2 regions of the Devosia sp. LjRoot3 genome follow, and region 1 is predicted to be linked to the other one. Evidence: predicted binding sites of a transcription regulator. Region 1 holds the regulator's gene; the other holds the start of a gene.
The links. The regulator PhoB, encoded in region 1, activates phosphate uptake and scavenging genes when phosphate is short. The targets are predictions, from matches to a motif close to TGTCATNNANCTGTCAT.
Positions count from the first base shown of each region.

Region 2: the regulator PhoB is predicted to act here: its motif matches at 2,448-2,464, upstream of ACSQ2A_RS11265 (esterase-like activity of phytase family protein).

Region 1 covers NZ_CAXUPK020000003.1:197,992-203,066, reverse strand. Annotated here, with positions in the region: gene ACSQ2A_RS11950 (YaiI/YqxD family protein) at 1-65, shown strand, start outside; gene ACSQ2A_RS11945 (cold-shock protein) at 289-495, shown strand; gene ACSQ2A_RS11940 (hypothetical protein) at 647-901, shown strand; gene ACSQ2A_RS11935 (hypothetical protein) at 1,063-1,314, shown strand; gene rpsU (30S ribosomal protein S21) at 1,379-1,651, opposite strand; gene ACSQ2A_RS11925 (MYG1 family protein) at 1,859-2,785, opposite strand; gene phoB (phosphate regulon transcriptional regulator PhoB) at 3,086-3,787, opposite strand; gene phoU (phosphate signaling complex protein PhoU) at 3,911-4,621, opposite strand; gene pstB (phosphate ABC transporter ATP-binding protein PstB) at 4,645-5,075, opposite strand, start outside.
Region 2 covers NZ_CAXUPK020000003.1:52,680-57,754, reverse strand. Annotated here, with positions in the region: gene ACSQ2A_RS11270 (ATP-dependent helicase) at 1-2,318, opposite strand, end outside; gene ACSQ2A_RS11265 (esterase-like activity of phytase family protein) at 2,518-4,692, shown strand; gene ACSQ2A_RS11260 (AsmA family protein) at 4,863-5,075, shown strand, end outside.

The DNA of each region.
Region 1 (5,075 bases):
CAAAGGACCGCTCTAACTTCCTGCAGCAGTTCGATGCATTGGTGCAGCGGGCCAAGCGGGCTTGAGCGGGGCCAGCCGGGGCGCTTGGCGCACGCGCCTTGACTTTGGCGCATTTGACGTAGACTATTGGAGAATACGTTTTCTGCCCCCGTTGGCGAACTGACCCTGCCGGCCGATCCGGTTGCTTGGCTTTCCTTCCGAACTGCAAACGTTAATAGGCTTCTGTAGCATGTTGCTGCAGGGGAACCGCTCGCTTGCACCGCTTCGAGCCAATTCATGAGGACGCCAATGATCAACGGCACCGTGAAATTCTTCAATTCGACCAAGGGCTTCGGCTTTATCTCGCCCGATGGCGGCGGTAAGGATGCCTTCGTCCACATTTCTGCGCTGGAACGTGCTGGTATTTCCAGCCTTGCCGACGGCCAGAAGGTGACCTTCGACCTCGAAAAGGGTCGTGACGGTCGTGAATCCGCAATCAACGTGCAGCTCGCCTAAGACGCGTATCGCGATCTCCTCGAGGTCGCGACGTGTACCAGGCTTTGCTGTGCAGCGTTTTCAAACCGGAAGGCGGTTCGCCTCTTTCTGAAAACGCTAGTGTTTGAGTTTGGCCGGGGCGGTTGCGCCCCGGTTTCCAAAGGAGCGCTCGATGTCTCACCTCTATAAAGTCGGCCAGATGCTCGACCTGCGCTCCGCCCCGCGTCACAGCAATCGGCCTGCAGGCCCTTGCGAAGTGATCTCGTGTCTCCCACATGAGACTGGCCCGGTACTGTATCGGGTAAAATCGCGCGGCGAGACCAATGAACGCGTTGTCGAAGAGGGCGATCTTTCGCCCAGCGACGCGTCCAAATCGGCCTATGTCGAAGGCGCAAGCGTCTTCAGCATCGCCGTAAACAAGCGGTAAGCGCACTCACCCTTCAAGGTTTGCGTCGGTTGATCTCCCGGTCGTGGCAGTTGTTGTCACGAGGGTGAGACAATCACGATGCAATAACGTGCACGAATATGCCGCCCCTGGCGCGACTCGCGCCGGGCTAATGCCGGCCTCTGGCCGGAAGAAAGACTGAAATGAATACGCATATACTAAGCGCTCCGGGGGAACTGTTCCTCGGCAGCGACGCCGCAACGGCACTCGCACAGGGTGCGCGGCGCTTTTCCTCGGCCGCCAAGGCCATCCGGTTCGCCATGGAACAGGCAGCGCCCGTGAGCCTTCACGGCGCCTTGCTCAAGATCGGCGGACAAACGCTTGGGCCGGACCAGATCCGCTCCCTGCATCGGCAGATGGAAACCATCGGCCAGGCGCGCAGGACGCGCCAATAAAAACGCCGGCCATATGGCCGGCGTTTGCTTGTTCCGAACTGGATACCAGTTCTGGATATAGGTTTTAGGCCTGCGAACGCGGAGCCGAACCGGGACGGCCGCCGAAGCTTCCTGCGGGACGCTTGGGCGCAGCAATCAGACCTTCGCGAATAGCCTGCTTACGCGCAGCCTTACGGTTGCGGCGGATGGCTTCGGCCTTCTTGCGCACGCGAGCTTCCGAGGGCTTCTCGAAATACTTGCGGAGCTTCATCTCGCGGAAGACGCCTTCGCGCTGAAGACGCTTCTTGAGAACGCGGAGGGCTTGGTCGACATTGTTGTCGCGTACCTGGACCTGCAAAAAATTTCCTAACTTGGTGTGCGCCTTCTCCATGAATGGCAGGCGGAGTCGATCTGTGATCGGTGCACTTCGTTATCAGGCCCGGTCGGCGCTGCCAACCCGAGAAGTGGGGTTGTGATGTCTAAACCACGTCGCAATCTGCGGGATTTGCCCGGGGCGCCTTAGATACCTGTTCCTAGGTATGGCTTTGTCCCGAAACCGGGCCGCTCAGGCCGCGCGGCTGCCGATTGCTTCGGCCACGGCGATGTCGGCCATGGCGAGGGCGGCGGCCCGGGTCTTGGCGGCGGCGATGAAACGGCCGTTGTGGCAGAAGGTGGCGCCTTCGACGCCGCTGGCGACTTCCAGATCATGGTTGGTGAGACCCGCCCAGGCGGCGGGCAGATCGGCGCGCAGCTCAAAACCCTCGTCGCTGCGGCGGATGCCGGTGAGGCACCAGTCCTTGTCGCGCGGATGGACGACGAAGAGCAGGTGATCGGCGCCGGCCTTCACGATGGCGGCGCGGAAGGGCATGCCCATGGGCAGTTCAAGCACGCGACCGGGGCCGGTGGCCTCGATCGCCTTCGTCACGAGGGCCTCGGCGCGGAGCTTTGCCGCGCTGCGGGCGACGGCCGCCTCGACGAAGCTGCGGGCGATGATGAGTGCCTTGTGGAACGCCTGCTGATCGGCCTCGGCGTCGCGGTCGTCGAAGTCAGGTTTCAGGGTTTCGAGGAGCGAAGAGAGCGACAGGCCGGCCAGCGGACCCGAGGGGCTGGCGGCGCCGTTGTCGACGAGATCGATAGGCAGGACGAGATTGCCATCCACCGAGGCATGCACGCTTTCGACATGCTCAGCGGGAACATCGAAGGAGGCGATGTAGTCGCGGCCGAAATGCTTCCAGACAAGGCCAAAGGAACTGTAGGGCTGGCCATCGTCGCGCAGCGGTGCGCCGCGCTGGTGGTGATCGAAAATGCGGGCCTCGGCGTCATAAGCGCCGCCGACATCGTAGATGATGCGATCGGGGGCAGGGGTGATCCACTCCGGCGCGCGGCTGCGCACGATCTCGGCAGCGGGGAACAGCCGGGTCAGGATGACGCTCGACAGCAATTCATCGGCATGGAAACCACCGGAGTGGGTGACGAGGAAAGCTGGTGTCATGTGCGAGGCGGTCCTGAACTGGGCAATCGAGGCGTCACGACCCTTTCGGCCCCGACGGACCTTGCTACCCTGCTTTGGAGGGAGGAGGCAATGTTATCGTTAGCGAAACGTTAACGGGTGCGTGAGGGCGCGATCTCGCAGTGGCTCTCATGATGAGGTGCCTTGCAGGGTAAAGCCTCGAACCACGAGGGCGTGGCACCCAGGCATCGGGGCACGCCCTCGTGGTTCGAGGCTACGCTTGCGCTTCGCACCTCACCATGAGGGCTACGGGGATAGGCTGAGATAAACGAGTTTGCGGCTTCAGGCTGGTTGGCCGAAGCGTTCGTCGAAGGCGTAGCCGGCGCCGCGGACGGTGCGGATCGGGTCGTTTTCGCGGCCGCGATTGATGGCGCGGCGGAGGCGGCCGATATGGACGTCGACGGTGCGCTCGTCGACATAGACGTCATTGCCCCAGACGCCATCGAGAAGCTGCTCGCGCGAATAGACGCGGCCGGGATGGCGCATGAGATATTCGAGCAGGCGATATTCGGTGGGGCCCAGGTGCACGTCGCGGGTGGAGCGGCGGACGCGGTGGGTGGTGCGGTCGAGTTCGAGATCGCCGACCTTCAGCGCTGCGGTCACCAGATTGGGGTTGGCGCGGCGGAGGAGGGCGTGGATGCGGGCAACCAGCTCAGGGACCGAGAAGGGTTTTACGACGTAGTCGTCGGCGCCGGTCGAGAGGCCCCGGACGCGTTCTTCTTCTTCACCGCGGGCGGTGAGCATGATCACCGGGATGCGCGAGGTTTCTTCGCGGGCGCGGAGCCGGCGGCAGAGTTCGATGCCGGAGATTTCGGGCAGCATCCAGTCGAGCAGGATCAGGTCGGGCAGCTTTTCGGCGATAGCGTGCTGGGCCTCGTCGCCGGTTTCAGCGGTGACGACGCGGAAACCCTCGGCTTCGAGGTTGTAACGCAGCAGAATGGCGATATCGCCCTCGTCTTCGACAACGAGAATGGTCGCGGGCATAGGCGTGCTCCATCGATCGGCAGCCGCATGCTGCCGTCATTTCATTGTTTTTGCCACCATCTTCCTCTGCTGCCCCCTGAGGAAAATGGTGGCTGGTTTGGGGTAGTTACAAGGCGAGAGTGGCTATGCCTTGATCTGGGTCCGGTGCAGTTCCTGCACGTCAGCGGTCAGCTGCTTGCCGGTCTGCAGGTAGTAGGCGCGTTCGGCGATGTTGGTCGCGTGGTCGCCGATGCGTTCGAGGTTCTTGGCGCAGAACAGCAGATGCGTGCAGGTGGTGATGTTGCGCGGATCTTCCAGCATGTAGGTCAGAAGTTCGCGGAACAGCGAGGTGTGCATGGCGTCGACTTCGTCGTCGCGGTTGCACACTTCGACCGACGCGGCTGCGTCGCGGTTGGCATAGGCGTCGAGGGCGTCCTTGAGCTGACGCAGGACAAGGGCAGTCATGTTCTTGACGCCGTTGTAGAAGGTCGGCTGCAGGTTGATGCCTTCGAGTTTCAGCGAGCGACGGGCAAGCTGCTTGGCCATATCGCCGACGCGTTCCAGGTCGTTGGCGACGTGGATGGCGGTGACGATCGAACGCAGGTCCGAGGCCATGGGCTGGCGGCGGGCGATGATCGAGACGCACATGTCGTCGATCTTGCGCTGCATGTCGTCGATGCGTTGGTCGGCGATGATGGTGAGGTCAGCCAGCTCGCGGTCGAGCTTGAGAAGGGCCTTGGTGCCGTTCTCGATGGCGACTTCGACCTGGCCACCCATTTCGGCAATGGTCTGGGCCAGGGCGTTGAGTTCGTCGGTGAAGGACGAGACGATGTGATCGGATGCGGTATTGGGCATGATGTTGGTTCCTCGTTCCGCGATCAGCCGATGCGGCCCATGATGTAGTCCTGGGTCTGCTTGTTCACCGGATTGGTGAAGATGTCCTCGGTCGGGCCCTGTTCGATCAGGTTGCCGAGGTGGAAGAAGGCGGTGCGCTGGGAAACGCGGGCTGCCTGCTGCATCGAGTGGGTCACGATGACGATGGTGTAGTTTTCGCGCAGTTCGTCGATCAGCTCTTCGATGACGGCGGTGGCGATCGGGTCGAGGGCCGAGCAGGGCTCGTCCATGAGGATCACTTCCGGACCGACCGCGATGGCGCGGGCAATGCAGAGGCGCTGCTGCTGGCCGCCGGAGAGACCGGTGCCGGGCTCCTGCAGGCGATCCTTCACTTCTTCGAAGAGGCCCGCCTTGCGCAGGGACGAGACGACGATTTCGTCGAGGTCGGCCTTGTTGCGGGCGAGACCATGGATGC
Region 2 (5,075 bases), 150 kb from region 1:
TCCAAAACCTTCTTTGTGCCGGCCTTTTCAAAGTCGATGGTCAACTTGTTTCCCTCGACGCTGATGACATCGCCATAGCCGAATTTCAGGTGGAAGACGCGCTCGCCCACCTTGTAGCCGCTCGACTGGCCGCCAAGGTCAACGGAGCGCGCCACCAGTTCGCCATCGATGGTGAGGGGGCCGCCACCCTTGCGATTGGCTTGATTGGCGCGAGCGCGCTGCCAGCCGGGCGTTTCGTAGACGCTTTCGAACGGATCGGCTTTGTTGAAGCGGCTGGCGGCGCCACCGCCATAGCCATAGCCACCATAGGCCGAGCCACGGTCGGTCACGACCACTGCGTCCGGTGGAAGTTCATCGACAAAGCGCGAGGTCAGCGCCGACTGCCAGAGGCCATGGATGCGTCGGTTTTGCGCCGACGAAATGCGGACGCGTTTCCGGCCGCGGGTGATCCCCACATAGGCAAGCCGCCGCTCTTCCTCGAGCCCGGCGCGACCGCTTTCGTCCATCGATCGCTGGCTCGGGAAAGAACCTTCTTCCCACCCAGTCAGGAAAACCGTGTTGAATTCCAGCCCCTTGGCGGAATGGAGCGTCATGATTGTGACGGCGTCGCTGGCCTCGGCGCTGTCCCTGTCCATCACCAGCGATATGTGTTCGAGAAAACCGCCAAGCGTCTCGAACTCTTCCATCGAGCGGCTGAGTTCCTTGAGGTTTTCCTTGCGACCCTGGGATTCTGCTGACTTGTCGGCCGACAGCATGTCCATATAGCCGCTCTCTTCGAGAATTTGCTCGACGAGTTGATAGGGCGGCAGGCTCTCCGCCCGGTATGCCCAGTTGTGGAATTGGTCGACAAGGCCGCGCAGGGTCGTGCGCTGCTTGGGTTTTAGCTCTTCCGTGTCGATCAGCATGCTCGTTGCCGACAGCAGGGGTACGCGCTGATGGCGCGCTGTTTCCATCAGCGTCTTCACGGTGGAATCGCCGAGGCCGCGCTTCGGCACATTGATGATGCGCTCGAAGGCCAGGTCGTCCGCCGGCTGCGCCACGAGTCGCAGATAGGCCAGTGCATCGCGGATTTCCTTGCGCTCATAAAAGCGCGGGCCACCGACGACGCGATAATTCAGCCCCAGAGTAATGAAACGCTCTTCCAGTTCGCGCATCTGATACGAGGCCCGCACCAGAATTGCCATCGAGTTCAGCGGCTCGCCGAGGCGCTGATATTGCTCGATCTCTTCGCCGACCGTGCGCGCCTCTTCCTCGGAGTCATAGACCTGCGTGAAGGAGATCGGCTCGCCGGCCTCGGCGATGTCGGTGTGCAGGGTCTTACCGAGCCGGCTTTCATTGTGGGCGATCAGTGTCGATGCGGCCTTGAGGATATTGGCCGTCGAACGGTAATTGCGTTCGAGCTTGATGACCTTGGCGCCGGGAAAATCCTTCTCGAAGCGGAGGATGTTATCCACCTCAGCGCCGCGCCAGCCGTAGATCGATTGGTCGTCGTCGCCCACCACGCAGATATTGGCTTCAGAAGCGGGCTTCCCCTGCGCTAGGAGGCGCAGCCACAGATACTGGGCCGTGTTGCTGTCCTGATATTCATCGACCAGGATGTATTTGAATTGCTGGTGATACTTCGAGAGCACCTCGGGGTTTTCGCGGAACAGTCTAATGCACTCGAGCAAAAGATCCCCGAAGTCGACAGCGTTCAGGGTCTTTAGGCGTGCTTGGTAGTCGGCATAAAGGTTGGGCACCTTCCCGTTGGCAAACGCGTGCTTTTCGGCGTCGGGAACATCCTTGGGCAGCCAGCCGCGATTTTTCCAGTTGTCGAGCATGCTGGCGAAGCCGCGAGCCGTCCAACGTTTCTCGTCGATGTTCTCTACCGCCAGCAACTGCTTGATCACTCTTTGCTGGTCATCAGTGTCGAGGATCGAGAACGATGGCTGAAGATCAACCAGTTCGGCGTGCTGTCGTAGAAGTCGAGCCGAAATTGAATGGAAAGTGCCCACCCATTTCATCCCGGTCGTGTCGGGTTCGAAGTGTTCTATGCGCTGCTTCATCTCGTTGGCGGCCTTGTTCGTAAAGGTCACCGCGAGAATTTCGTTACGCCATGCAAGTCTTTGCCGAACAATATGTGCGATCCGCGTCGTCAGGACCCGGGTCTTACCTGTGCCGGCTCCTGCAAGGACCAGCAAAGGTCCTTCTGTCGTCTCAACTGCATCACGTTGCTCGGCATTGAGGCCGCGAAAATAGTCGACCTGCTCGCGCCGGTTGAGCTGGCTCGTGATCGGGCCGCCTTGGGGGCGGGGCAGGGGGTGGGTTTCACCGGGCATTGAGGGCCTTTCCATCGCGGCGGGCCAGGGCGGGGCGCTCTGCGCGGGATTGACGAATCTTATTTTGTTCTCGTTCGCAATATAGGGTTCCGACGCCGCGATGTATAGGACGCGCTGCCGTCACCGATCTGTCATGTGACTGTCACTGAGGAGTCTTGGCACGCCTCTATGCGAGGGCCCATTCATAGGGGGACCTCACATGAATACGCCACGTTTGCTGGGTGCACTGACTGCTGCCCTTTTGGCCTCGACTGTTTCGGCCAATGCTGCCCAATACTTCAACCGTGTTTCCAGTTTCCCGGTTGCGCTCAACGCGCCCGAAGCCGAAGGCACCTCTTCGGAAATCATCACTGCCACAGACGACGGCCTGACGCTGATCTACTCCGATAGCCCCAATGGTGGCATCGGTTTCGTCGACATCACCGACGTTTCGGCCCCCAAGGCAGGTGGCTACATGGATATGGGCGGCGAGCCCACTTCCGTCACCGTCATCGGCGGCAAGGCCTATGTGGCCGTCAACACCACCGAAGAGCTCACCGCGCCGTCGGGCAAGCTCGTGGTAGTCGACATCGCCGGCAAGTCGGTCGATGGTGAATTCGATCTCGGCGGCCAGCCTGACTCGATCGCGCACAACAAGGACAACACCATCCTTGCCATCGCCATCGAGAACCAGCGCGATGAAGAGGTCAACGATGGCGCCATTCCGCAGGCTCCCACCGGTTTCCTGACCATCGTGACGCTGACCGATGGTGCCGTTACTGCCGAAGGCATCAGACAAGTCGACCTGACCGGCATTGCCGCCATCGCTCCGGAAGATGCCGAAGCCGAATTCGTCGCCTTCAACGACAATGACGAAGTTGCCGTCACCCTCCAGGAAAACAACTACATCGCTATCATCGACGCCAAGACTGCCACTGTCACCGGCGGCTTCGAAGCTGGCGAAACCGGCGTTGCCGGCGTCGACACCAAGAACGACGGCAAGATCGATTTCTCGGGCGAGAACAAGGTCGTTCCGCGTGAGCCCGACGCCGTCAAGTGGCTCGACAACGATCGTCTCGTGGTTGCCAATGAAGGCGACTGGAACGGCGGTTCGCGCGGCTTCACCATCTTCAATCGCGATGGTTCGGTTGCCTTCGACTCGGGCAATGCGCTCGATGTGAACGCTGCCCAGCTCGGTCACTATCCCGACTTCCGTAACAAGAAGGGCGTCGAGCCGGAAGGCCTCGAAGTCGCGACTTTTGGCGACACCCAGTACATCTTCATCGCCGAAGAACGCGCCTCGCTGATCGCCGTCTACAAGGACACTGGCGCCGAGCCGGAATTCGTCCAGTCGATCCCCTCGGGCATCTCGCCGGAAGGCCTCGTTGCCATTCCCGAGCGTAACCTTCTCGCCACCGCCAACGAAGTCGACCTTCGTGCTGACGGCCTCGCCGGTTCGCATGTCATGGTCTACGAACTCTCCGAGGGCGAAGCCGCTTATCCGCAGCTCGTCTCCGAGCTGGGCGAAGACGGTCACCCGATCGGCTGGGCTGCCATTTCCGGCGCCGTTGCCGATGCTGAAAAGCCCGGCATTCTCTATGCCGTCAGCGACAGCGTCCTCTATGGCGCCCCGGCAATCTTCGAAATCGACGCGACCGCTCACCCGGCTCGCATCGTCAAGAAGACCGTCGTCACGCGCAAGGGTGAAACCGCACAGAAGCTCGATCTCGAAGGCATTACCCTCGATGGCGAAGGCGGTTTCTGGCTCGCTAATGAAGGCGACAGCGACAAGCTCGTGCCGCACGCGCTGATCCATGTTGATGCCGAAGGCGCGATCCTCGCCGAAGTCGGTTTCCCGGTTGATCTCCTCGCTGGCCAGAAGCGCTTTGGCGCCGAAGGCGTCGCCGCTATCGGTTCGGGCGACGAACTGACCCTCTGGGTCGCCATGCAGCGCGAATGGGGCGATGACGAGAAGGGCTTTGTGAAGCTCCTCTCCTACAAGCCGTCGACCAAGGAATGGGCTGCCGTCCGTTACCCGCTCGAAGCCGCGCCGGAAGGTGGCTGGGTTGGTCTCAGCGAAATCACCGTTCATGGTGACTACGCCTATATCGTCGAACGCGACAATCAGATCGCCGACAAGGCCGGCCTCAAGGCCATCTACCGCGTGCCGGTTGCCGAACTCGTCGGTGCCGAACTCGGCGGCGAGCTGCCAGTCGTGACCAAGGAACTGGTCCGCGACCTGATCCCGGACCTTGCTTCCAACAATGGCTACGTTGTCGACAAGGTCGAAAGTTTTGCCGTGGACAGCAGCGGCAAGGGCTATGTCATCACCGACAATGACGGCGTTGATGACTCCTCGGGCGAGACCTTCTTCTGGTCCATCGACCTCGAATAAGACGCCTCAACACGAATAATGAGCGGCCGGACGAAAGTCCGGCCGTTATCATTTGAACCGATTGGATTCTCATGTCGGAATCTTGCGCAGGATTCGTGTCCGGCGCACTTGCACGGGGGCAGCAAGTCCCTACACTCGCGCCAGGAATCTGACAGGCAGTTCGAGAAGCCGTGCTCAATCGGATCTACATCATCGTCGGTATTATCGCGATCCTGGCCCTCGCCGGTGCCTTCATCGCGCCGCGCTTCATCCAATGGGGCGACTACCGCGATCGCATGGAGCTGTTGGCCGAAGGCGTCTTCGGCACCGAAGTCACCATTCGCGGCGATATCGATTTTGCCCTGCTGCCCGCGCCACGTTTGGCCTTCTCCGATGTCGTGATC